3 regions of the Serratia sp. 121840015-1 genome follow, and region 2 is predicted to be linked to each of the others. Evidence: predicted binding sites of a transcription regulator. Region 2 holds the regulator's gene; each other region holds the start of a gene.
The links. The regulator Fur, encoded in region 2, represses iron uptake genes when iron is present. The targets are predictions, from matches to a motif close to ATAATAATGAGAACNACTATCAA.
Positions count from the first base shown of each region.

Region 1 (7,825 bases), on a different contig from region 2:
GGTGCCGGCAAGCAGCAGCGGGCGCACATCGCGGGAGAGGATCGGGGAGAGGCGCTGCGGTGACAGTAAGGCGGTGAACAGACTGATGCCAAACATCAGCATCACCGCCGCAAAGTGCACCAAGCGACACAGAACGAACAGGGTCGCCAGACTCACGATCAGTTTACGGTGAAGCTGTACTGGCCTTTGGTTTTATGCCCGTCGACCGAAACCACATGCCAGCTGACGTTGTATTTGCCCGCGCTCAGTTCGCCTTCGATCGGCACGTTGACCTGGGTGTTGTTGTTCGGATCGAGCTGCAGCTTGCCGGTTTTCACCACGGCGTTGTCCGGGCCAGTGATTTTCACGCCGCTGAAGTTCGGCTCGATGCCTTCGGAGAAGCTGAGGGTCAGCGCCTTCGGCGCCGGGCTGACGCTGGCGTCGGCCTTCGGCGTTTCCACTTTCAGATGGGCGTGCGCCAGCGCTTGCTGCGAAGACAGGCCGACGAACAGGACGAAAACGGTGGAAAGCAGGCGACAGGAGGAACGAATTTTACCGATCACAGTGGTATCCCTTAACAGTATAAAGAGGGTCATAAGGGTTAAGGCCACAGCCAAGGCGATGTATCAGCGGCCCCAACCCACCGCAAGTGATTGCGCCACGGGTAAACAGAAAAACGGGTTGTATCGGCTAACCCGCTGTTTTGACTCTACCATCCCTGTAGCGTATCGCGGTAAATCATAACGACCAGGCTGCGGCAAGTCGAGCGCATCACTGGCATTTTGCGATCCGGCAGCACGTATCGCCGCATAACCGCGATAAACGCAGGGTAAAAAAAACCGCGCGTCAGGCTCGCCCGCGCGCGGTTTTTCGATGTTCTGATGCGGATTAAGCCTGGCCGTTGCCGCCCTGGCCCATCGCGCCCATTTTCTTCAGATCTTTGTCGATGAAGAACAGGCCTTTGCCGCTGGTGCCCACCAGCGCCAGCTTATCCAGCACGGATTTGAACAGTTTCTCTTCTTCGTGCTGCTCCGCCACGTACCACTGCAGGAAATTGAAGGTGGAGTAATCGTGTGCGGTCATGGCGGCGTGCGCCAGTTCGTTGATCTGACGGGTGATCAACTGTTCGTGTTCGTAGGTCTGCTGGAACACGTCCGCCAGCGATTCGAACGCTACCGGCGGTGCGGCGATGCTGCCCAGCAGCGGCAGAGAGCCGGTGTCGCTCAGGTAGTCGAACAGACGTTGCATATGCTGCATCTCTTCCTGAGAGTGCTCTTTAAGAAATGCGGCGGCGCCTTCAAAGCCTTTATCGCTGCACCATGCGCTCATCTGCAGGTACAGGTTGGCGGAGTAGAACTCCAGATTCAGTTGCTCATTCAGCTTTTGAGTCATTTCTTGCGTCAGCATAATGATTCCTTTTATTTTGCAGGTCATGAATTTAATTTCCGCGCATTATGCCCTGCTGCCGCAAAAATAAAAACACCTTATTTACACTCAAATCACATTAATTATAAAAATCATATATATCAATAAATTAAAATATCAACACCACATTGAGAATTAACATGATAATTATTTTCATCTTTTATTTTAATCAAAAAGCGAATCATTCTTATTTAAAAGAATAAATAGATTGCATTACTCCCGGATAAATATCGCCCACGGCAGCGGCGCAACGGGCTTGCCAAGCGCCGCCGGGTGGATTACCTTCTGCGCAGGTTCAAAGCGGCAAAGTAAGTAAGGAGCATAGCGTGGGTTACAATCTGGCCGAGCTGTCTAAAGAAGAGATGGACCGGGTGAACGTGGATCTCGCCGCCTCAGGCGTGGCGTACAAAGAGCGCTACAACATGCCGGTGATCCCGGAAGTGGTGGAGCGTGAGCAGCCGGAAGCGCTGCGCGACTATTTTCGCGAGCGCGTGGCGCACTACCGCGCGGAATCCCACAGGTTTTCGCGCCTGCCGTACGAGCCGAAGGTCAAATAACAAAAAACCCGCCGTAACGGCGGGTTTTTTACGTCACTTGCCGGCGAACCGGTCGGTGGCGATCATCAGCTGGTGCAAGATGCCCGGCTCATCAAACGAATGCCCCGCCCCTTCCACGATATGCAACTCCGCTTCCGGCCAGGCCTTAGCCAGATCCCAGGCGTTCTGCACCTGGCAGGCCATGTCATAGCGGCCGTGGACGATCACCGCCGGAATATGGCGGATTAGCGGCACGTTGCGCAGCAGCTGGTCATCGCTCTCCAGGAAGCCCAGGTGGGTGAAATAGTGGTTTTCAATGCGGGCGAACGCCAGGGCGAAATCATCCTCGCCGAACGAAGCGGATTCGCGGCTCGGCAACAGCGTCACCGTTTCCCCTTCCCACACGCTCCACAGCTTGGCCGCTTCGAGCTGCACCTGCGGATCGGCCGAAGTCAGCCGCTGCCGGTAGGCGGCGATCACGTCTTTACGCTCTTCATCCGACAGAATGGACAGCACGCGCGCCCATTTGTCCGGGAAGAAGCGTGACGCGCCGTCCTGGTAATACCAATGCAGTTCCTGCTTACGCAGGGTGAAGATGCCGCGCAGCACCATTTCACTGACGCGCTCCGGGTGGGTCTGCGCATAGGCGAGCGCCAGCGTCGATCCCCAGGAACCGCCGAACACCAGCCATTGATCGACGCCGGCCATGTCGCGCAGCCGCTCGATATCGGCCACCAAATGCCAGGTGGTGTTGTTGTCCAGGCTGGCGTGCGGACGGGAGCGGCCACAGCCGCGCTGATCAAACAGCAGCACCTTGTAGCGTTCCGGATCGAACAGCTGACGATGATGCGGGGAGATGCCGCCGCCCGGCCCGCCGTGAATGAAGACCGCCGGTTTACCGTTCGGGTTGCCGCTCAGCTCCCAGTAGATCCGGTGGCCATCCCCAGTGTCCAGCCAACCGCTGTCGTATGCTGCTAACGGCGGGTACAAACCTCGTAATTGTTCCATGGCGCTTTCCGTCTCTCTGTGAGTCATGCTTTCATCAAAGCGGAAGCCGCCCGGCAGGTCAACGGTAAAACCCGAAAACTCGAACGCGCGCCGAGAACTCGGCGCGCGTTTGCTCAAAATCACAACGACCTGCCTGCAAAATGCCCACAGGTCCGATCGGTTGAGGGGCACATTCGCCCCCCGGTGGGATTCAATTAGCCACCTTTGCGCATATGCGGCTCACGCATCTCCTGTGCGGTTTTCGCCTCGATGCTCAGCTCCGCCGTCGGGCGCAGCAGCAGACGCGCCAGCCCGATAGGTTCGCCGGTTTCCCGGCAGTAGCCGTACTCGCCGTTCTGCAATCGCGCCAGCGCCGCATCGATTTTCGGCAGCAGGCGGCTTTCGCGATCCAACTGGCGGAACAGCAGGCGCAGATCCTCTTCGCGCGCCGCCTTGTCGGCTTCATCGCCCGTCGCTTCGCCGCCGTCGATCTCTTTTTTCAGCTCATCGATGTGCAGCAGCAGCTTTTGCCGCTCGTCCTGCAACCGTTGGCGGAAAAACGCCCGTTGAACCGAGTTCATATAATCAGAATCCGGCATGGCCAGCAGTTGCTGCGCATCCGGTAACGTCATGACTGTCATTGCGCTCTCCCAACACCAAAAGTGTAACATTATAACATAATATTTATTTTTAGCACCCGGTCATCCAAAAACAAAATTTCATGCACAAACAGCCGGTTAACCTAAACCTGCACTTTGCCGCTTGCATCCTCTTGGCTTTAGGCGGTTAATGGCTGAGCAAGCCACCCAATCATAGGTAACGAGAGGCCATCATGAGCAAGGGAATGGATAGCAAAAAGAATGCGAAGAAGAAGCCGTTGAAAACCCCAGCTGAGAAACGTGCGGAGAAACGCGCCAAAAAAGCGCATCCGTCTGGTGAGTAAGCGTCCTTCCATCCGTCATTAAACCCGCCAAGGCGGGTTTTTTATTGCCTGTAGTGAGGGTGCGGTTGGCACGGCCGCCTGTGCCGGTTAAGCTGAGGGCTGACGGCAACGCGGAGGAAAACATGACGTTACGCGTAATAGATACCGAGACCTGCGGGCTGGACGGCGGCGTGGTGGAAGTGGCCTCCCTCGATCTGCTCGACGGTCAGTTAACCAACCCGATGAGCGATCTGGTCAGCCCGGATCGCCCCATCAGCCTCGATGCGATGGCGATTCATCACATCACCGAGCAAATGGTGGAAGGCAAACCTCGCATCGCGGTGGCAATCGGCCGCTATCAGGGCAGCCCTTACTACGTGGCGCACAACGCCGCTTTCGATCGCGGCGTGCTGCCGGAGATGAACGGCGCCTGGATATGTACCCTCAAGCTGGCGCGCACGTTGTATCCGGACATCAAGTACGGCAACCAATATCTGCGCTATGCGCTGAACCTGGATGTGCAGCTACCGGCAGACGCCACGCTGTATCCGCACCGCGCGCTGTATGACTGCTACGTCACCGCCGCGCTGCTGCAACGCATCATCAAGGATTCGGGCTGGACGCCGGAGCAAATGGTGCAGATCACCGAACAGCCGGTGCTGCTGAAGAAGTTCAAATTCGGCAAGTATCGCGGGCAGGAGATCGATCGCATCGCCCAGGAAGATCCCGGCTATCTGCGCTGGATGCTGAAATCCATCGACGATCTGAGCCCGGACATGAAGCACACGCTGAAATACTATCTGGTTGGCTAACACGGCGGGCGGCGCAGGCCGCCCGCCGAATACCGTTACTCCGCCAGCGCCAGAATAAAGGCGTACTCCAGCGCAATATCCTCATAGGCCTTGAAGCGCCCGGACTTGCCGCCGTGGCCGGCATCCATGTCGGTATACAGAAGCAGCTGCCGATCGTCGGTTTTCAGCTCGCGCAGCTTGGCCACCCACTTGGCCGGCTCCCAATACTGCACCTGCGAATCGTGCAGGCCGGTGGTCACCAGCAGATGCGGGTATGCCTGCGCCTTCACCTGATCGTACGGGCTGTACTGCTTGATGTAGTCATAATAGGCCTGCTCGTTCGGGTTGCCCCACTCGTCGTATTCGCCGGTGGTCAGCGGGATCGACTCGTCCAGCATGGTGGTCACCACGTCGACGAACGGCACCTGTGCCACCACGCCGTGGAACAGCTGCGGCGCCTGGTTGATTACCGCCCCCATCAGCAGGCCGCCGGCGCTGCCGCCCATGGCGAACACCCGCTTGCCGTCGCCGTATCCCTGGGCGACCAGCGTTTCAGTCACGTCGATAAAATCGTTGAAGGTGTTCTGCTTGTTGAACAGCTTGCCGTCTTCATACCACAGCTGCCCCAGCTCGCCGCCGCCGCGAATGTGCGCCAGCACGAACACGAAACCGCGATCGAGCAGGCTCAGGCGGCTGGCGCTGAACGCCGGATCCATGCTGCTGCCGTAGGAGCCGTAGCCGTACACCATCAGCGGGTTGGCGCCGCGCTGGAAGCGGTCCTGGCGATACACCAGCGAGACCGGCACCTCGACGCCGTCGCGCGCCTTCACCCACACTCGCTCGCTGCGGTAGTTTTCCGGCGTGAAGTTCTTCACTTCCTGCTGTTTGAGCATCGTCCGCTCGCCGCTGTCCATGTTCAGCTCGTACAGCGTGGTCGGGGTGGTCATCGACGAATAGCCGTAGCGCAGCAGCGCGGTCTCCGGATCCGGGTTATACGCCAGCCAGGTGGTGTAAGTCGGATCGTCGAAGGCGATGCGCTTCTCTTCGCCAGTCTGCCAGTGGATCTGGCGCAGCAGCGTCAGGCCGGCGCTGCGCTCCTCCACCACCAGCCAGTCGCGGAACAGGCTGAAGCCCTCCAGCATCACGTCGGCGCGCGGGGCGATCAGCGTCTGCCACTGCGCTTCGTGCGCCTGTTCGCTTTGGTACAGGCCGAAGTTCTTGCCGTCCTTGTTGGAGCGGATGTAGAAATGCTGGTGATAGTGATCGATGGCGTACTCATGATCCTTGCGGCGCGGCACGAACAGCTGCGGCTTGGCGTCCGCACGATCGGCGTCCAGCAGCAGGATCTCCGAGGTGGTGGTGCTGCTCAGGTGGATCAGGATAAAGCGCTCAGAGGTGGTCTTCTCCAGCCCGACGTAGAAAGTATCGTCCCGCTCTTCGTAAATCAGCTCGTCCTGCTGCGGATCGCTGCCCACCACGTGGCGATAGACCTGATACGGCAACAGCGTCTTGGCGTGCTTGCGCACGTAGTACACCGTCGAGGAGCCGTTGGCCCACTCGAAGCTGCCGGAGGTGTTCTCCAGCACTTCGTCCGCCCAGCTGCCGTCGGCCAGGTTCTTGAAGCGAATGTCATACTGGCGGCGCGACAGGAAATCCTCCGCCACCCCCAGCCGCTGGTTGTCGGGGCTGACGTCCAGCCCGCCCAAGGTGTAAAACTCGTGGTTCTCGGCGCGCTGATTGCCGTCGATAAGCACCTCCCAGTGCTCGCTCTCGGCCTGCGGCTGGCGCACGGAAATCGCGTATTCGTTGCCCGGCTCATAGCGCGTCTGATAGCGATAGCCGTGGCGCACGTAAGGCACCGAATGTTCCTGCTGCGGAATGCGCGCCACCATCTCTTCGTACAGAGTTTCGCGCAGCGCCTGCTGCGGTTTCAGCATCGCATCGGTGTAGGCGTTCTCCGCCTGCAGGTAGTCCAGCACCTGGCGGTCTGCGCGCTCGTCGTCGCGCAGCCAGTAATAGTCATCCACGCGCGTGTCGCCGTGGATGGTGATGGGATAAGGGCGTTTTTCCGCTTTCGGTGGGGTCATCATTGCTAAATCATCCGCTTACATAGATTGCGGCAAGAGTGACACGATTCCCCCCGGCTTGCCAAGCGGCGCTATGCCAGCTCGCGTTTTTTCTCGTTGACGTCGCTCTCGATGCCCTGCTTGACGTCCGCCGGGATCTTCAGCGCCTGCGCCAGCGCATCGAGGTAGCCGCGCTCCATAAAGTGATCGACGTCGATCACCAGGCAGCTCAGATAGTAAACCTCCAGCGCCTCGTCTTCGTTTTGCACGCTGCGGGCGATCAATTCCGGGTTGAGCGGCTGATCGAGCGCTTCCTGCACCCAGCTCTGCGCCTCCTCCCCCACCTGCAGCTGCGCCAGGCTGTGATCGATGGCGCGCTGCTCGTCGGCATCGATATGGCCGTCGCTCTTGGCGGCGAACACCAGCGCCTGCACCAGGCGTTTGGCGCGCAGATCCACCGGGGTGGTTTGCAAACCGAACTGCGGTTCGCCCTGATGGGTCTCCTTCACCCGCTGCTTGTACTTGTTCCACAGCACCGCCCCCACCGCCGCACTGCCGCCGACGATCAGCGCATTCTTGCCGAACTTGCCCACCAGCTTGCGCGAGGATTTGTTGGCCAACAGCACGCCGACCAGGCCGCCCAGCGCCGTGGGCGCCAGCAGCTTGCCGATGCTTTCTGCTCCGCCCATCGCGCCGGCCTTCTGCCCGATCAACGTTTGAATCTGCTGCATCCAGTTACTTTTCATCATCTACCCCTTGCGTGAAAAAGCGCGGCGCGCAGGCGCGGCCGAACCGACGGTAAACCGCCAGATTAGGGGATCTTTTGTCAATTTACGTCTGGGGGATGCAAACCTGTGTTTAGCGGATCGGCGGGCCGGGCGGCCCGCCGGGATAAGCTGCGGCGTTACGCTTCTTCGTCGCCCGCTTCGTCGTCCTGCTCGTACTCCGCCAGCTCGTCGCGCATCGCCTGGATGGCGTCGCGGGTCATCAGCGCCAGCGTGCGGTAGAAACCGGTGGTGGCGTGCGCTTCCACTTTACCGAGGAAGCGGCCGCACCACGGCAGCAGAAACTCGTCGAACAGCGCGATCTGCGCCTGCGCTTCATCTTCCTGCGACTGAT
Region 1 is NZ_JBSEYF010000001.1:2,011,904-2,019,728, forward strand. It holds gene copD (copper homeostasis membrane protein CopD) at 1-156, opposite strand, end outside; gene yobA (CopC domain-containing protein YobA) at 159-542, opposite strand; gene ftnA (non-heme ferritin) at 868-1,386, opposite strand; gene ACUXAC_RS09745 (DNA polymerase III subunit theta) at 1,731-1,961, shown strand; gene pip (prolyl aminopeptidase) at 1,995-2,948, opposite strand; gene dksA (RNA polymerase-binding protein DksA) at 3,143-3,568, opposite strand; gene exoX (exodeoxyribonuclease X) at 3,993-4,661, shown strand; gene ACUXAC_RS09765 (S9 family peptidase) at 4,697-6,730, opposite strand; gene ACUXAC_RS09770 (tellurite resistance TerB family protein) at 6,799-7,452, opposite strand; gene ACUXAC_RS09775 (TorD/DmsD family molecular chaperone) at 7,611-7,825, opposite strand, start outside.
Region 1: the regulator Fur is predicted to act here: its motif matches at 1,539-1,561, upstream of ftnA (non-heme ferritin).

Region 2 (7,825 bases):
AAATCAACGCGGATGCGGTGGACGCCCTGAACAAACTGGCGGAACAGCGCAACATCAGCCGCAGCGAACTCATCGAGCAGATGCTGTTGGCACAACTGGCGGAAGAACAGCCGGAACATTGATCTCTTCGGCCGCACGCGCGGCGCGGCGTTAAGGACAACGCCGGATCGACCACGCTTTTCTTCATTCTCCGGCATCGCATAAATGCGATAAAACCCCGGCGCCACTTTCTGGCATGATACGCATTTACCGGTAAGAGACTGCGCCTGTCGGCGCCCGCCCCGGAGGCGAAAGGCTCTTGCCATGGCATCATTTTAATCGGCGTCAGCGGCGGCAGTGCCGGCGTCGAGTAATGCAATTACTTGAATTTAAAGGTTATACGCGATATGGCTACTGTAGGCATTTTCTTTGGCAGCGACACTGGCAATACCGAAAACATTGCCAAAATGATCCAGAAAATTCTCCAGAAACAGTTTGGCGACGACGTCTCTGAAGTGCATGACATCGCTAAAAGCAGCAAAGAAGACCTGGAAGGGTTCGATATCCTGCTGCTGGGTATCCCGACCTGGTACTACGGTGAAGCGCAGTGTGACTGGGATGATTTCTTCCCGACGCTGGAAGAAGTCGACTTCAACGGCAAACTGGTGGCGCTGTTCGGCTGCGGCGACCAGGAAGACTACGCGGAATACTTCTGTGACGCGATGGGCACCATCCGCGACATCATCGAACCGCGTGGCGCGGCCATCGTGGGCCACTGGCCGACCAAAGGCTACCACTTCGAGGCCTCCAAAGGCCTGGCGGACGACAGCCACTTCATCGGTCTGGCGATCGACGAAGACCGTCAGCCTGAGCTGACCAACGAGCGCGTGGACGCCTGGGTCAAACAAATCGTCGAAGAGCTGAGCCTGGCCGATATCGTCGGCTAAGCCCCGGCACTGGCGAAAGGTTGAACAAAGGCCCTGTAAAGTGCATAGTGTGCCCACAGGGCCGTCATCGGCAGCAGGGATTGCTGCGATAGAAGCTACAGATTTGTAACTTCCCACCCCGTCACGGTAGACTGAGATATCGGTTTATCCCATCCATCAAGGCGTTGCATGCAAAACATGCAATAGTGCAATTATATCTTTGTTAACAACCGGCGGTTTCCATTTAGTACAACCGGTTCTATAATGAGACGCATTAACTCTTTGTGCCGACCGATGCCACAGGCGAGTACGCCTCAACTTGATTAGCATAGTAACAGGACTGAATTCGCATGACCGACAACAACATCGCATTGAAGAAGGCCGGCTTAAAAGTCACGCTTCCGCGACTCAAAATCCTGGAAGTACTGCAAAATCCGGAATGCCATCACGTCAGTGCGGAAGATTTGTACAAAAAACTGATTGATATGGGCGAAGAGATCGGGCTGGCAACGGTTTATCGCGTACTGAACCAGTTTGACGATGCGGGCATTGTGACACGTCACAATTTCGAAGGCGGCAAGTCCGTGTTCGAGCTGACCCAACAGCATCACCACGATCACCTGATTTGCCTGGACTGCGGCAAAGTGATCGAATTCAGCGACGAATCCATCGAAGTGCGGCAGCGTGACATCGCCAAGCAGCACGGCATCAAGCTCACCAACCACAGCCTGTACCTGTACGGCCACTGTGAAACCGGTGACTGTCGCGAAGACGAAACGCTGCACGACAAGAAATAAGCCTGACCGGCTATGAAAAACCGCCTCACACCGAGGCGGTTTTTTTATGCCTGCCGTGCAAAGGGCAAAAAAATCCCCGGACAAGCCGGGGGAAAATCATGTCATGAAATATCACAATTGCAGCGGCACTGCTACTCCACGTACTACTCTCACTACAACGTCCGCCCTACGCCGACACGCGCGGGCGAACGCATTCCCCCTTCGTTATACGGCCGCCGCCAGGGCAGCAGGCCGTTGCACCGGGCTTAGACCTTCTCGGCGCGGCTGTAGCGCTTGCCGTCCGGGCTAACCGAACGCACCTGCACCTCACCGGACACCGCAGGCTTGGCCTTGGCGTCATAGCGCTGCCACTGCTTGCCGCCGTCGGTGGAGTACTCGATGCCCAATCCCGGCAGCGCGATATTCGCCTCCAGCTTGCCGCCCGCTACGCGTGCGCCCGGCACCGGCAGACGGTAAGCGACGCCACCTTTGTCCAGCTTGGCCAGTTCACGCTGCCCCAGGATATTGGCGAAGCGCAGCCAGTCTTTCTCCAGCGTCTTGGTATCGACAAAGTGGGTTTCCCCGCCTTTGTATTCGCGGCCGGCGCGATAGTCCTGCTCCCAACCGGCGCGGTGCCAGGCGCGTTCAGCCACCGACAGCGCGCGTGGGAAGATCATGTATTCCATCTGCGGATCGGTGCGCTGGGTTTCGCTCCACAGCTGAGCGGACAGCCCGTAGGCGCCCGGCCACGGCTTGTCGCTCTTGGCGTTGAAGTGGTTGCCGTCGCGGTCGACCGAAGTTTCCGCGTTCTGCGGCATGTTGTCCGGCGCGAAGCTGAACACCTTGCGCTCGTCGCTGAAGCGGGTACCCCAGTAGTAACCGCGCTCGTCCGGGTTCACCTCGTAAGGGAAGTCCATGTAGACGTAGTCCGGGTTGGAAACCACCACTTCATACCCTTTGTTGGCCCAGTCGTTGACGCTATCGAAACCGCCCCAGTACAGGGTATCCCAGAAGTTGACGCCCACGCGCGAGGTGGCGAACGCCTTCGCGTTCTCGGCGTCTTTCAGGCCATCCTGCCAGGCCTGCATTCTGTCGATGCCGTGCGCCTTCACCAGCTTGCTGACCTCTTGGCCGAAGTAGCTCGGCAGATGCTCCATGTCGGCCACCTTGCCTTCTTTGATCATCGTCTGGCACACCTGCGACTTGGCCCACGGCTTGTCTTCGTTGCTCTGATCGATGATGCCTTTGCCCGGCTCCGGTTTCGCCTTGTCGGTGTAGCCGGCGCCCAGGCGAATGTTTTTCGCTTCGTCGCCGCCGAAGTGCCAGGTCTTGATCGGCTGGCCGGCCTCTTTATGCATCTGGGCGATCTCGCCGATCACCTTGTCGACAAAACGCTGGGAAGAATCCAGGCACGGGTTCAGGTAGCTCTGGCGGTTAAAGAACTGCACGGAGGTGGTGTTGGAGGTATCGGTCGGATCCACCAGGCGGAATTCGTTGGCCTCTTGCTCTTTCCCGGCGGCATGCAGCTTTTTATAGCGCGCTTCCATCGAGACCACCGCGGCGCGGGCGTGTGCCGGCATGTCGATCTCCGGGATCACTTCAATCTGGCGTGCCTGGGCGTATTTGATGATGTCGATATAGTCCTGACGGCTGAAGAAGCCGCCGTAGACGTCCGGCCCCTGGCCGTACTGCGGCAGCAGACAGGTGGTTTCGCTCAGATCGTGGCAGCGCTGGCCGCCGACCTCCGTCAGCTCAGGCAAACCGGGGATCTCGATGCGCCAGCCTTCGTCATCGCTCAGGTGGAAGTGGAATTTGTTGAGCTTGTAGGCCGCCATCTGATCCAGCAGGCGCAGCACCGCGTCCTTCTTATGGAAGTTGCGCGCTACGTCGAGGAAAATGCCGCGATACTGGAAGCGTGGCGCATCGCTGGCGTCCAGCGTGGCGATCTTGCCGCTGCCGTCGCTCGGCACTAACGACAGGATCGACTGCAGCCCGTAGAACACCCCGGCCTGATCGAAGCCGATCACCCGCGCCTCTTTCTTGCCGATTTTCAGCTCATAGGCGCCCGGCACCGCCATCGCGCCTTTAAACTTGCCCGGCTGGATGTCGGTCTTGATCGGATAGCCGTTGGCCTGAACCGGCACACCCAGCAGCGCGAAGCGCTGGTTGACGACGTCTGCCGCCGGCTTGACCAGCGTGCTCAGATCCGGCGATACCCCTTTGCGCAAATCGACGTCCTGCGCGTGAACCTTCACCTGCATCGGCGTCGGCACGATCTGGCCGCGCAGCGCGCCGGCAGGCAGCGTCTGCAGATCGGCATTGCTGACAAAGCGCGAAGCCGGCGTCATCAGAATGTTTTTGTCGTCCTTGGTGCGCTTCCACTGGTCGCCGGTGAACGGCGCCACAAACTGGTCCAGGTTTTCGGTGTCGGTATTCGCCAGCATTTTCGGCTTGGCGTCGCCGGACGTGGCATACCAGCGCGGCAGGAAGTCGTTTCTGAACAGCTGCCAATATTCGGCGACCACCGGGATTTCCACCGCCTTACCGGCCGGGAAGCCGCTGAATTTGGCGGTCGGCTCCAGCTTGTACAGATCGCCGGTGAGGTGAGCAATCTTGAACTGGTCGTTGTCTACCCGCAGGGTCTGGCGCGGGCTGTGGAAATAGATGACCCAGTCTTTACCGTCGATCGCCTGGCCGTCGTTGCTGAGGGTGAACAACACCCGGTTGCATGAGGCCCAGTCGGCGCCCAGCGCCGCGCAATCCACGCCGTTTTCGCCGGCGCGGTTATCCAGCATTTTTACGTTCAGCTTCAGCTGGCTCAGCTGATCCACCAGCTGTTGATCGGCCATGGCGTTTCCCATGCTGCCCAGAAATCCCATCGTTGCCGTCAACGCGGCTAATGCGCTCAGTTTGAATGCGTTCATGTTCTTGTCCTTCTTAATTATTGTTATCGCGAATTTCTTGCCACAGCTTGCCGCACTTGGCGTCGTAGGCCTGACCGTTACCGCTGTGCACCGCCATAATGCAGTTCTGATAATCCATCACCCGCACCGTTTCCTGCGCGGCGAACTGCTGGTGCTGCTTCTCTTGTTTCAGCACGTTCAGCACCGCCTTACAGGGTTGCAGACGCTCCGGCGAACCTTCGGCGGTGTTGATGCAGGCGCTGTAAGCCTGCTTCAATTTGGCGTCTTCCGGCGGTGCGGCGGGTTGCGCACAGGCGCTCAAGGCCGCGGCGGCCGCCAACATCAGCATGATTTTTTTCATCGTTGAATTCCCTTAACTGCCCCCGGCGGCGAGGCCGGGGAACGCATCAGAAGATGGTGAATGGCGCGATGACCATGAACTTGACGTCTTTCTCGTCCTGGAAGATGTTGCCGTAACCGCCGCCCCAGCTCGGGATGTTGGTGTGGTTGTCATACTGGGTGTAGTGCAGCTTGATCAGGGTGCCCTTGGCGCGCCCTTCCTGGATGGTGTACATCGCGTCCAGGCTCCAGGCGCTTTCCTTCAGGCGCAGGCTCTGATCGTAGATCGGGTTGGTGCTCGGCTTGGCGTCCCAGGCGTAAACGTAGGAGCCGCCGACCGCCATGCCCGGCAGGTTCCAGTTGCTGAGGTCATACATCACGCCGGCGTACACCGCTTTCTCACCGTTGGCGTTAAAGTCGGAGCGGTTATCCCACCACACGTCCAGACGACCGTTGGACGAGGCGTAGGTCGGGGTCATGCGCTGCAGGAAGAAGCCCTGGTTGCCTTCCGCCTTGACCATGGTGCCTTCCAGACGCCAGTTGAACTGCCCGGTGGTGTAACCGAAGGTCAGCGCCTGCAGCCAGGCCAGGCCGTCGTAGATGCTGTTCGGATCGTTCTTGTCGCTGATGCGGTCTTCCGCACCGTAGAACTGGTAACTGGTGGTCAGCGGGTTGCCGAGCACATCGAATTTGTAAGACGCCTTGGTGAAGTATTGATTCACATAACCCTGCGCCTGGCCGAAGGCGGCTTCCAGCACCAGATCGTTTTTGAAATCGTACTTGGCGCCCAGCGAGTGCAGGTAGGAGACGCGCGTTTTCTTATCGTTCTGGCGGAAGTCGTCCATCTCGATATGCCACGGCGCCTTGTATTTATCGGTCCACATGTAGGAGAAGCTCAACGCACCGGCGTCGCCGTAGTCGAACTTGGCGCCGGCTTCGGCCCCCTGATAGGTGCCCGGCATAAAGCTCCAGTGCGGCGCCAGCAGGGTTTGGCCGCTCGGCTGAATATAGCCGGCGCGCGCCCAAACCGGGCCGTATTTGAATTTGGCGGCGGCTTTGTACAGGCTGACGCCGCCTTTGTCACCGGAATAGTCTTCGTCGTAGGTACGGTTTTTCGAGGAGAACGCGATCTCGTTCGGGTGGCCGCTGGCGCTGGATTCCGCCAGCTCGATGGCGGTAAAGGCACCGACGTCCAGACCAAACATGTCCCAGGCGTAGCCCGAAGCGAAATCCAGGCTCAGGTTGGCGGTGGAGTGCGACAGGTTGGTGGTGTATTGGTTGTAATCCTTGCTGTCCGGATTGAGATCTTTACGGTCGCGCTCACGTTGCCAGTAATAAATGCCGCCGGTCAGCGTGGAATCATCGATAAACCCTGCGGCTTTCGCCTCAGGCGCCATGGCAAACCCTGTTCCCAACAGCGCGCCCGCGACTGCGAGCGCCAGCGTTTTACGCTGAGCACCGTGCGTACCCATATTGAAATTCCTCTTTGACTTAACTTAAAAGTTGCAGCCGCCTGTGTTCACCACTGCCCTGCACGACTGCCAATAAAAAACCCGAACGGGTAAAAAATATTGCCGACGAGATGTTATTCCCACAGCACTAATTGCTACAGACAGACTATTTTTCGCGACGCGAATTATCAAATGAAAAATGAGGGAGATTTGTCAAAGTATGACAAGGAGCACATATCAGTGAGAATTTGTTACGCTGGTGATCATAGAGGGTGTCGAATAAAAAATTCAATTAAATCAGAATAAATTGAGATACAAGGTCAACCAGAGACGATTAATGGTTTCAGCCTGACTAAATTCGTCAGTCAGACGATAAAAATTGAGAGCGCTCTCCAAATGAAATTAATTCGCATCACGAATATATAAGAAAAAGTGAAGACTAATAGGACCAATATAAGAGAACTAATGGGTTAATGCGTCGCCATTAATTAAACGCACCCCGGATAAAATGAGAGAGGAATAGATCGCGAGCTGAGCGCAGGCATAAAAAAGCGCGGCTTAAAGCCGCGCTGATTCATTAATTTTCGAGGCTAATAAGATTAGCCTTCGATTTTCGCCCAGGTGTCACGCAGGCCGACGGTGCGGTTAAACACCAGATGCTCGGCCGACGAGTGACGGTTGTCGGCGCAGAAGTAACCTTCTCGCTCGAACTGATAGGCTTTCTCCGGCTGTGCAGCCGCCAGGCTCGGCTCGACGAAGCCGTGCTTGATGACCAGCGATTCCGGGTTGATGGTGGAGAGGAAGTCCTCCGCCGCGCCCGGATTAGGCACGCTGAACAGGCGATCGTACAGGCGAATTTCCGCCGGCAGCGCGTGCGCCGCTGACACCCAGTGGATCACGCCCTTCACCTTGCGGCCGTCGGCAGGATCTTTGCTCAGCGTTTCCGCATCGTAGCTGCAGAAGATGGTGGTGATCTCGCCCGCTTCGTCCTTCTCGACGCGCTCGGCCTTGATCACGTACGCATTGCGCAGACGCACTTCCTTGCCCAGCACCAGACGCTTGTACTGCTTGTTGGCTTCTTCGCGGAAGTCGGCGCGATCGATATAGATCTCGCGGCTGAACGGCACATCGCGGCTGCCCATTTCCGGTTTGTTCGGGTGGTTAGGCATGGTGACCATTTCCACCGCATCGCCCATGTTCTCGATGACGATTTTCACCGGATCCAGCACCGCCATGGCGCGCGGCGCGTTCTCGTTCAGATCGTCGCGGATGCAGGATTCCAGCGCCACCATCTCGACGTTGTTGTCTTGCTTGGTCACGCCGATGCGCAGGCAGAACTCACGAATCGAGGCGGCGGTATAACCGCGACGGCGCAGACCGGAGACGGTCGGCATACGCGGATCGTCCCAGCCTTCGACGATCTTCTCGGCCACCAGCTGGTGCAGCTTGCG
Region 2 is NZ_JBSEYF010000003.1:360,711-368,535, reverse strand. It holds gene ybfE (LexA regulated protein) at 1-122, shown strand, start outside; gene fldA (flavodoxin FldA) at 387-926, shown strand; gene fur (ferric iron uptake transcriptional regulator) at 1,256-1,702, shown strand; gene ACUXAC_RS17995 (beta-N-acetylhexosaminidase) at 1,948-4,605, opposite strand; gene chiQ (ChiQ/YbfN family lipoprotein) at 4,619-4,945, opposite strand; gene chiP (chitoporin ChiP) at 4,992-6,395, opposite strand; gene glnS (glutamine--tRNA ligase) at 6,974-7,825, opposite strand, start outside.

Region 3 (7,825 bases), on a different contig from region 2:
GGCGTGGTAGTCGTCTACGGTTAATTCCAACCCGATCTCTTTATTGATACTGATTTCCGGATCAAGGTTTTTATTCCCGATCAAGTAGCAGCCACCCGAGGTAATATCTTTCGGGCACCCGTTACCTTTTGAGAAGAGCAGATACCCTTCGCTGGTCTGATAAAGGTTCGGTGCTTTAAAGGCACGTGCGATGCCCGCCTTCACCTTGAAGAATTCTCCTAACTCCTGAGACAGATTAAGGCTGGGGCTAAAGTTACCTCCTGACTCGCTCAGGTAGTCAAAACGTAGGCCTGGAATAACGTTGGTTCCGGCTAGCGGTTCGATATTATCTTCCACATACAACGCGCTGATTTCCGACTTATTTTTACTGCTTCGGTTGTCCGCCGAACCGGAGATCCCTGCGATGTTGTTATCTTTCACCGTTAGCCCTGTCGAAGCAGGATCATTAAGTTCATCGCGGTTCCACTCGGCGCCGACGGTGAGTGTTTGCTCGAACAGCATCATCATCGGGAAATTCACTTCGCCACTGGTGCGATACGAGGTAAGACGGTTAGTGGTGAATTTCTGATCGTTGTTGATGCGTCCCTCACCGCCACCGGACAGCCCCTCATCCATGCGGGTATTGTTGGTTTTTTCATAGTAGAATCCAAGACGGCTCTGACCCCAGTCCCAGATACCGTTATGGGTAAGACCATAATTCTGCCGATACAGGCGGTTGGTCTCCTGCCCCGACTGTGCCAGATTTTTGGTGACTGCGCTTGAGGAGCTGTTCTGAGTATCGCCCGCATAGATATTTCCCTGACGGCTGTATCCCGCTTCAAAATCAAATATCTGCTGCGGGGTCAATTTCCATGAGAAGATACCGTTAATATCTTTATTTATGACCCCTTCACGCCCGGCGGCATTTTTGCTCCCGGCGGAGGAGTTAATATCCCAACTGTCAGCGTCTGTTCTGTTCAGGTTACCGTACAGGCGCATCGTCAACGCCTCGCCAACCAGCGGGCCGCTGAGGCTGAAATTACCGCGTCGGGTATCGCCCTCTTTGCTGTTTTCCGGCTGGTTGCTGTATAGAGACAGCGAACCGTGCCAGTCTTTGGTTGGGCGTTTGGTAATTATATTCACCACCCCGCCTGCGGCGCCGGAGCCGTAGCGTGCGGCGGCCGGCCCGCGGATAACTTCGATACGTTCTACCTGTTCGGGCGGCACCCAGTTAGTATCACCACGGGTGTCGCGCTCCCCACGCCAGCTGTAGCGTAGCGAGTTGCGTGACGTGACCGGCACACCGTCAATCAGCACTAAAGTGTTTTCTGGCCCCATGCCACGAATATCAATCTGGCGGTTATTGCCGCGCGTGCCCGAGGCGCTGTTGCCGGTGAGGTTAATCCCCGGCATCTTGCGAATGATCTCAGAGAGATCGTTAACCGGCGGGTTCTTTTCAATATCTTCGCGGGTAATAACAGAAACCCCTGGCTGTTGTTTTAATACTTGCGCAGCGGTGGATTCAACTACTATCGTTTCATTGTCGTCATCTTCGGCGGATTTAGCCAGCGATGATGAAATATTAAAAAGCACTAATACTAAGGTTATTGGCCAAGCAGCCTGGTTAACTCTCATAATCATTCCCTATAAAACGCTAATATTCGTTCGTTATCCGTTAGCACACATTTCAACCAGATCTTATAGTTTATAATAATGAAAATTATTATCATTTAAAAGCGGAAAAGACAATCGCAGAGATTTAAAAGTTCACTAAAACCTCCCTCTGTAGGCTCCAATTAATTTTTAACTGATTGAATAAACAGTGATTTTTAAAATATCGGCGATGGTAAACTCATTGTCCGCATTTTCTGACGGAGCAGCACATGAGCCCATTTAAAGAACACCATTTTCAGTACAACGTTATCTTGCAGGAAGTACGCTCGTACTGCCAATATGGCATCATCTACTTGGGCTTCAGTAGATACTGGTCGAGTATGGTGTAAATGCTGACTAAGCCACCATTTACCGCTGGGTTCACCGTTAAGTGGCAGAAATGGAGAAACGGCTACGCTGGGTACTGGCAAAAACTTCAGGCTTGTGCCCCTGAAATCTCGATGGAACTTATAGCAAAGTAAATGGCAGATGGGCTTATTTGTACCAAGCCGTAAAACAAATTTGCATATCAATTTCTGAGAAAGATTTTGAACAGCGTGTAAGACCGGCAATTCCCTGCGTCATCAACACCGACAAACCTTCACCTATGGTCGTGCGCTGGCATTGTTGAAATGAAAAGGCCAATGTCCGTCTGATAGTTAGCATCAGATAATAAAATACTGGAACAACGTGATTGAGTAAGATAACTGAAAATTGGAACCGATAAACAGCCCACGCTGGGGTTTATAACCATGAAGATGGCGTATAACGCCATTCATTAATGCATGCAGGAACTATATAAAGAGTAGGTCTCAGCTTATCGTCATAGTCCCCCAGTTGAGATGTACCTGGGAAGCAGAGTTATTGAAGTGTAATACATTTCGATAAGAAGAAAGACTACTAATCGCGAATTTTGCAACAACACGCCCCTTTATTAATTTAATTGTCATCGAGAAAGGCCAAATTAACTTGGCCCAAAGGCGTATTTTTCTCTTCACCGTATGAGGAGAAAAATTATTAATACGGATATAGGATTCCAATATATCGATATCTCTTTATTTCTTATTGCGAATGACTAAAACGGACTGTGTATCAGTGTCTAAGATTGTCGAAAATGTCTCCGGTGCCTTTTTATCACAATCAAGCATGTGTCGTGAAGATTCGGCGTACTCAGATAAAAATGGAGTTTTAGGATTTGTGTAACCACTAGTCTTTCTCGCCTTTTCCAATTTTGTCAATGAGTTACAAGGATGCTCTAATCCTTTAATTATTTTATGCCTATGTGATAAATTGGAAAAAATGAAAGGTGCCATCTTATAAACGAAACACGAGATTGGAAAGTCATACATAAGATCATATTGACAATGATATTTTTTTATTAATGGATTCTCTTTTGTGACAACCCCTTGTAACATCGTTTCTGTGATGAAATCCTTAGATTTTTTTACATCTATCTTTATCAGCTTGTTTCCTCGCTTGATATAATATTCGATATCCAATATGGAAACTGAGACATCTTCGACTAATGAACAGCCCCCAATTAATGCTTCCTTCAGAGTTTGATCTTTCCCATTACAAAGACGTACTGACACTCTTCCTTTGGGATCTTTGATTATTCCTTTTGCATAAGCCTCATAAATATTCTTTCCAGTAACGGATTCAATAGCGGCAGAAGTTGCTGCATCTTGGACGGCCAGTGACGGGATAAAATAAAAAGGATCGGCGAAGGAAGAATAAGCATTCAATCCCCCAGAAAACAGCATACAAAGAACATAACATAGTATTCTACTGAAAACGAACATAGGCTCACTCCTTGAAGATCTGTATGAATAAACAGGGAATTCAATTCTACTTCCGCCGCCCATCCCTGTCAATGAATGAAAACTATTATCATTAACGGTGGATTATGCCGTGTGGTGAAGTTTGGGAAAAAACGGAGCGGGAACGCTTTTAAGCGGTTATTAGACACAACAATCAACATACAAAACAGTAAGTTATTGCATCAAGACTAGGAATCGTTAGTTATTCTATTATGTATCACTCACAATACATTAAATGACAGTCATTATCTGTAGTCACTCCTATTTATTGGTAATGATTTATCGTCAGATAATGCCCAATGACTTTGCCGTGCAGTTCAACCGATTTTGAGAACGACAACAACTTACAGCCAAGCCCTGCCAGGTGCTGTCTCCGATTCAGGTTATGCAACTCAATTCGCGGCGTGTTACGCTTGCTGATAACGTGAAATTTTCCCTTCAGGCGCGACTCATACAGCGGCCATCAATCCTTCACCCATACCATCACTTCAAATGGCTACAACGGCCTCAGAAGTCGCTCTGTCGAGTATATCACCAGTCAGGAACGGACGGGCATTGAAGCGCATCCGCCACAAGTCCTGCGCGGCTCCCCGGGCAACACCCGCATGCTGATAGACTCCCTGGCATTCGAGCACCGGTACACCTCCGGGATGCTGTCGTTTGTGCTATCTCCACGCCGACCATCACGAGCTGCACTTCTTCACGCCTCGCGAGGAGCTGAGCACTGGCAAGAGCCTGAACATTCGGCCGCCGGGGGAGATGGCCAAACAGACCTTCGATGGCCTGCGCAGCGAAATAAGCGCGAAATACGGCCTCAGCGCCCCCAAAGACCTGTCAAGGGTAAAAGACGTGGCTACGTGTAGTGACGCCTGACCACATCCAGAGAATTGCCGCAGAAGACCGTAAGAGGTTATCGGGTCGCGCAGGGGAACTTCCCTCCTGCGCAACCCGATAACCCCAACTATAGCATTACGGCCTGCTAATCTTTTCTCACATTATGTAAATGATAACTACTATCATCCATTGACAGTCCATAGATAAGCGCGTAACTTTCTTTATTGCTGTATGCATATACAGTACTTATTATTGAAATCAAGAAGGAGTTTAACGATGGCTAAATCAGGATTGGCAGACAGTGACGGCCTTGAATGGAAAAAAATGCTTGAGCTTGGGTATGAATGGAACGGTGAGTCGTGGGGCTGGCCGACAACGGGCGTCGATACGCCGCCCGGCATAGGAGATACGGAACCAGGGATGACTGTTTGGCCTTCAGGGAGTACTCCCCCAAGCGGTTACACCAACCTCAACGGATATGGCACCAACTACGTCGCCGGACGTCCTGACTCATTGGGGGTTGCGGCCAATGCCAAAAAGGCAGCGCAGTTCGAACAGGATCTAATGTTCTTTCAGAACGTGGAATCCGACGCGTCACAGAAACTCGAGGCAGCGCGTCAGCGCATGCGAGTCCTCAGCGATGAGGCCAGCCGCTTAACCGGTGCGGATAAGCTCAGGAAGGAAGCAGAGCAGGCAGTTGCCTCGGTGGATGAAATGGCGCAGGAAATTACGCTTGATGAAGCCAAAGCCAACAAACTGAATGCCGACTTTGAAGTCTCTTTCGCCCGCTGGCGGGAGAATCCGCGTGATGTTCGTCTCGATGGCGACCGGCAGAAACGGCTGATGGACGAGCGTGACGCACTGCGGAACGGTATTCCGGTGAAACAGAGTGAAAAAGACCTGCGCGTGGCCCGCCTCAACAAGCTGATGGCGGACGTTGCGGCGCTGGATGCGGGGCAGGATGTACGAGAGGTGAATGCCGCGCGTGAACTGGAAGACGTTCGCAATCAGGCTAACGCCCTGGAGCAAGAGCGGCAGCGTCTGGAGGGGGAGGTCAGTAGCAAAAACGCCCAAGCCGCCCATGAGCGAGAAGAAGAAGCCAGGAATCTGGCGCTGAAGGAAAAAATTGTTACGCCTGGCGATGCGTTGAGTCTGGAGCAACGCAAGTGGGAAGAAGACCGATGGAACGACGCGCAGAGAAACAAGGCGGAAGCCGAACGGCTCTCGGGAGAAGCGGCAGCCAGTCAGGGCGCACTGAATGATGTGAATCGCCGGTTGGGCGAAGCACGGAGTCAGGAAAGTCAGAAACAGCAACAGCTGAACGATGTTCAGGCGCAAATCGCGGCGGAAAAGGCCGAAGCGGCTCGACGTCAGGAAGAGCAACGTCAGCGTGAAGAGGCTGCCCGTAAAGCCAGGGAAGAAGCTGAGAAATTAGCTCGAGAGGCAAAAGAAAGGGAGGAGAAAGAAATACAAGATGCTGTTAAATTTACTGCGGATTTTTATAAGGAAGTTTTCAAGGTTTACGGAGAAAAAGCTGAAAAGCTTGCTAAATTATTAGCAGATCAGGCTAAAGGAAAAAACGTTCGCAATGTAAACGATGCGCTGAAAGCCTATGATAAATACAAGGCAAACATTAACAAAAAAATCAATAAGAAAGATCGCGAAGCTATTGCAAAAGCTTTGGAATCGGTTGACGTTAAGCAAGCGGCTAGGAATATAAGTAAATTTGGTAAAGGGTTAGGCTATACTAGCCTTGCTATCGATGCTGCAGAATGGGCCGGAGCTTTAAAAGAGGCAATAGAAACTGATAACTGGCGCCCGTTTTTTGTCAAAACAGAAGCTATTGCGGCAGGCATGGCCGCCTCTGCGGTTACGGGTTTTGCGTTTAGTATTATCCTAGGAGGACCAGTAGGGCTATTGGGCTATAGTCTAATAATGGCAGGAGTTGGTGCGTTAATAGATGATGATGCAATGGAACAAGTGAATAAATTTATCGGCATTTGAGTTGTAATTATAGAAAAGGCTGCTTACTTGCTAAGTAGCCTTTTCATAAAAATAACAAAAACAAATATCGTTATTATTGGCATTGATAATAAAAAAACAGTTCCATAGTAAATCGCCAGTCCGCCCATTTTCCCAGGCGTATCCATAAACAAACCTCTATTCCAAAATTCTTTTGTCGTGAAGGTCAATATAAAACTTTCCACTATCCATTTTGAAACGGGATAAAACACCAATCCAAAAATGCTCACCGATAATAATATATATTTATAATTAAATTCACCTCCCCAAGACAAGTAAAAAAAACATAAAAACATAAAGCATCCAAAAGGCATATTTCGGATATAGTATTTCTTATTCATTTACCCTCCACGGAGCTAGCTATTTAAATTGAACGTCAATGCAATCACCAGAAGTATCCTTTCGCTCTATTAAAGTAGTAAACGCCATTCCATCTCCATTAAACACAAAGTGTGGGTTGATATAATAAAACTCTTTTCTGAGGGTCTTTGCAATAATTTTGCTAGTTTCTAGTTCGGGGTGTTACGCCGGAACCCCAAGTAGGGGGCAGTTTGGCCATCATGGATGCCACACTCCAGGGCGTAAAAAACTGCCCACGGTGTCTATCACCAAGTTCCAGATTCATGAAAGCCATGCCAAAAAATCACAAGGTTTAGCGGCCAGTGCTATTCGTACCAGAGCAAGTAAGTGCGCCAGGCGTTCGACATCCTCACGTTCATACCCTTTGATGAGCGACATGTACTGCTTCTCCAGCGCGTCGTCCGGACAAAAGCGGTTGTGCATTGCTATCGCGCCGCACTGAACAAAGTCAGAAAAGACCTTGTACCGGTGATGGTAGCGTGCCGTTTGGCCAAAGAGGCCGATGAATTGGTTTTGTGCTTCAGTAAACGTCAGCATGGTGAACTCCATTAATAAGGGAGTTCACTCGCCGAGGGAGAACTCCCCCACGGGAAAAAAAGGCCACCGGGATACCGGTGGCCATAGGTTAGTGCTTCAGCAAAAAACGGTGATTAGCCAGCTGCTGCATTCGGTGACAAGGGAATAGAATCCTTGTCGGCGTAGGTCAGGTGGATCACCTCACCTGTCCCACCTTCAGCCGCTATTCGTCCACCATCAACATGCTCACCACGGTCGTAGCGATCGTAGCCGCTGCGTTCCGCATCGGACATATACCAGGCATGCTCCACCTGGCAGCTGAACAATTCCGACACTCTCCCGATAACCTCGCCGGCCGGCGGGTACCACGGAGAATCAAAGTGCACTGTCAACGTGTTAATGCCATCCCGTACGCAGCCGACATTATGGCCTGCCGGCCATTCGACGCCGTACTGTCGACCATAGAGCTCGACAGTGGTCGGCACATCACGCAGCAGTCCACCAGAGCCATTCAGTTCGGTCGCCAGACGCGTCGGGATCAGCATCAGCATATCGCACGGTGCGGTATATTCAGGCATCATCCCCAAACGTTCCCAGCAGATGCCGGCATCGATATCAGGGCTAACCCCCACCAGACCGAA
Region 3 is NZ_JBSEYF010000004.1:378,595-386,419, reverse strand. It holds gene ACUXAC_RS20030 (TonB-dependent siderophore receptor) at 1-1,614, opposite strand, end outside; partial or broken gene ACUXAC_RS20025 (IS6 family transposase) at 1,863-2,292, shown strand; gene ACUXAC_RS20020 (hypothetical protein) at 2,688-3,434, opposite strand; partial or broken gene ACUXAC_RS20015 (IS1 family transposase) at 3,718-3,945, opposite strand; gene ACUXAC_RS20010 (hypothetical protein) at 4,113-4,325, shown strand; gene ACUXAC_RS20005 (colicin-like pore-forming protein) at 4,563-6,290, shown strand; gene ACUXAC_RS20000 (colicin E1 family microcin immunity protein) at 6,314-6,649, opposite strand; gene ACUXAC_RS19995 (hypothetical protein) at 6,930-7,205, opposite strand; gene ACUXAC_RS19990 (DUF1281 domain-containing protein) at 7,319-7,825, opposite strand, start outside.
Region 3: the regulator Fur is predicted to act here: its motif matches at 1,687-1,709, upstream of ACUXAC_RS20030 (TonB-dependent siderophore receptor).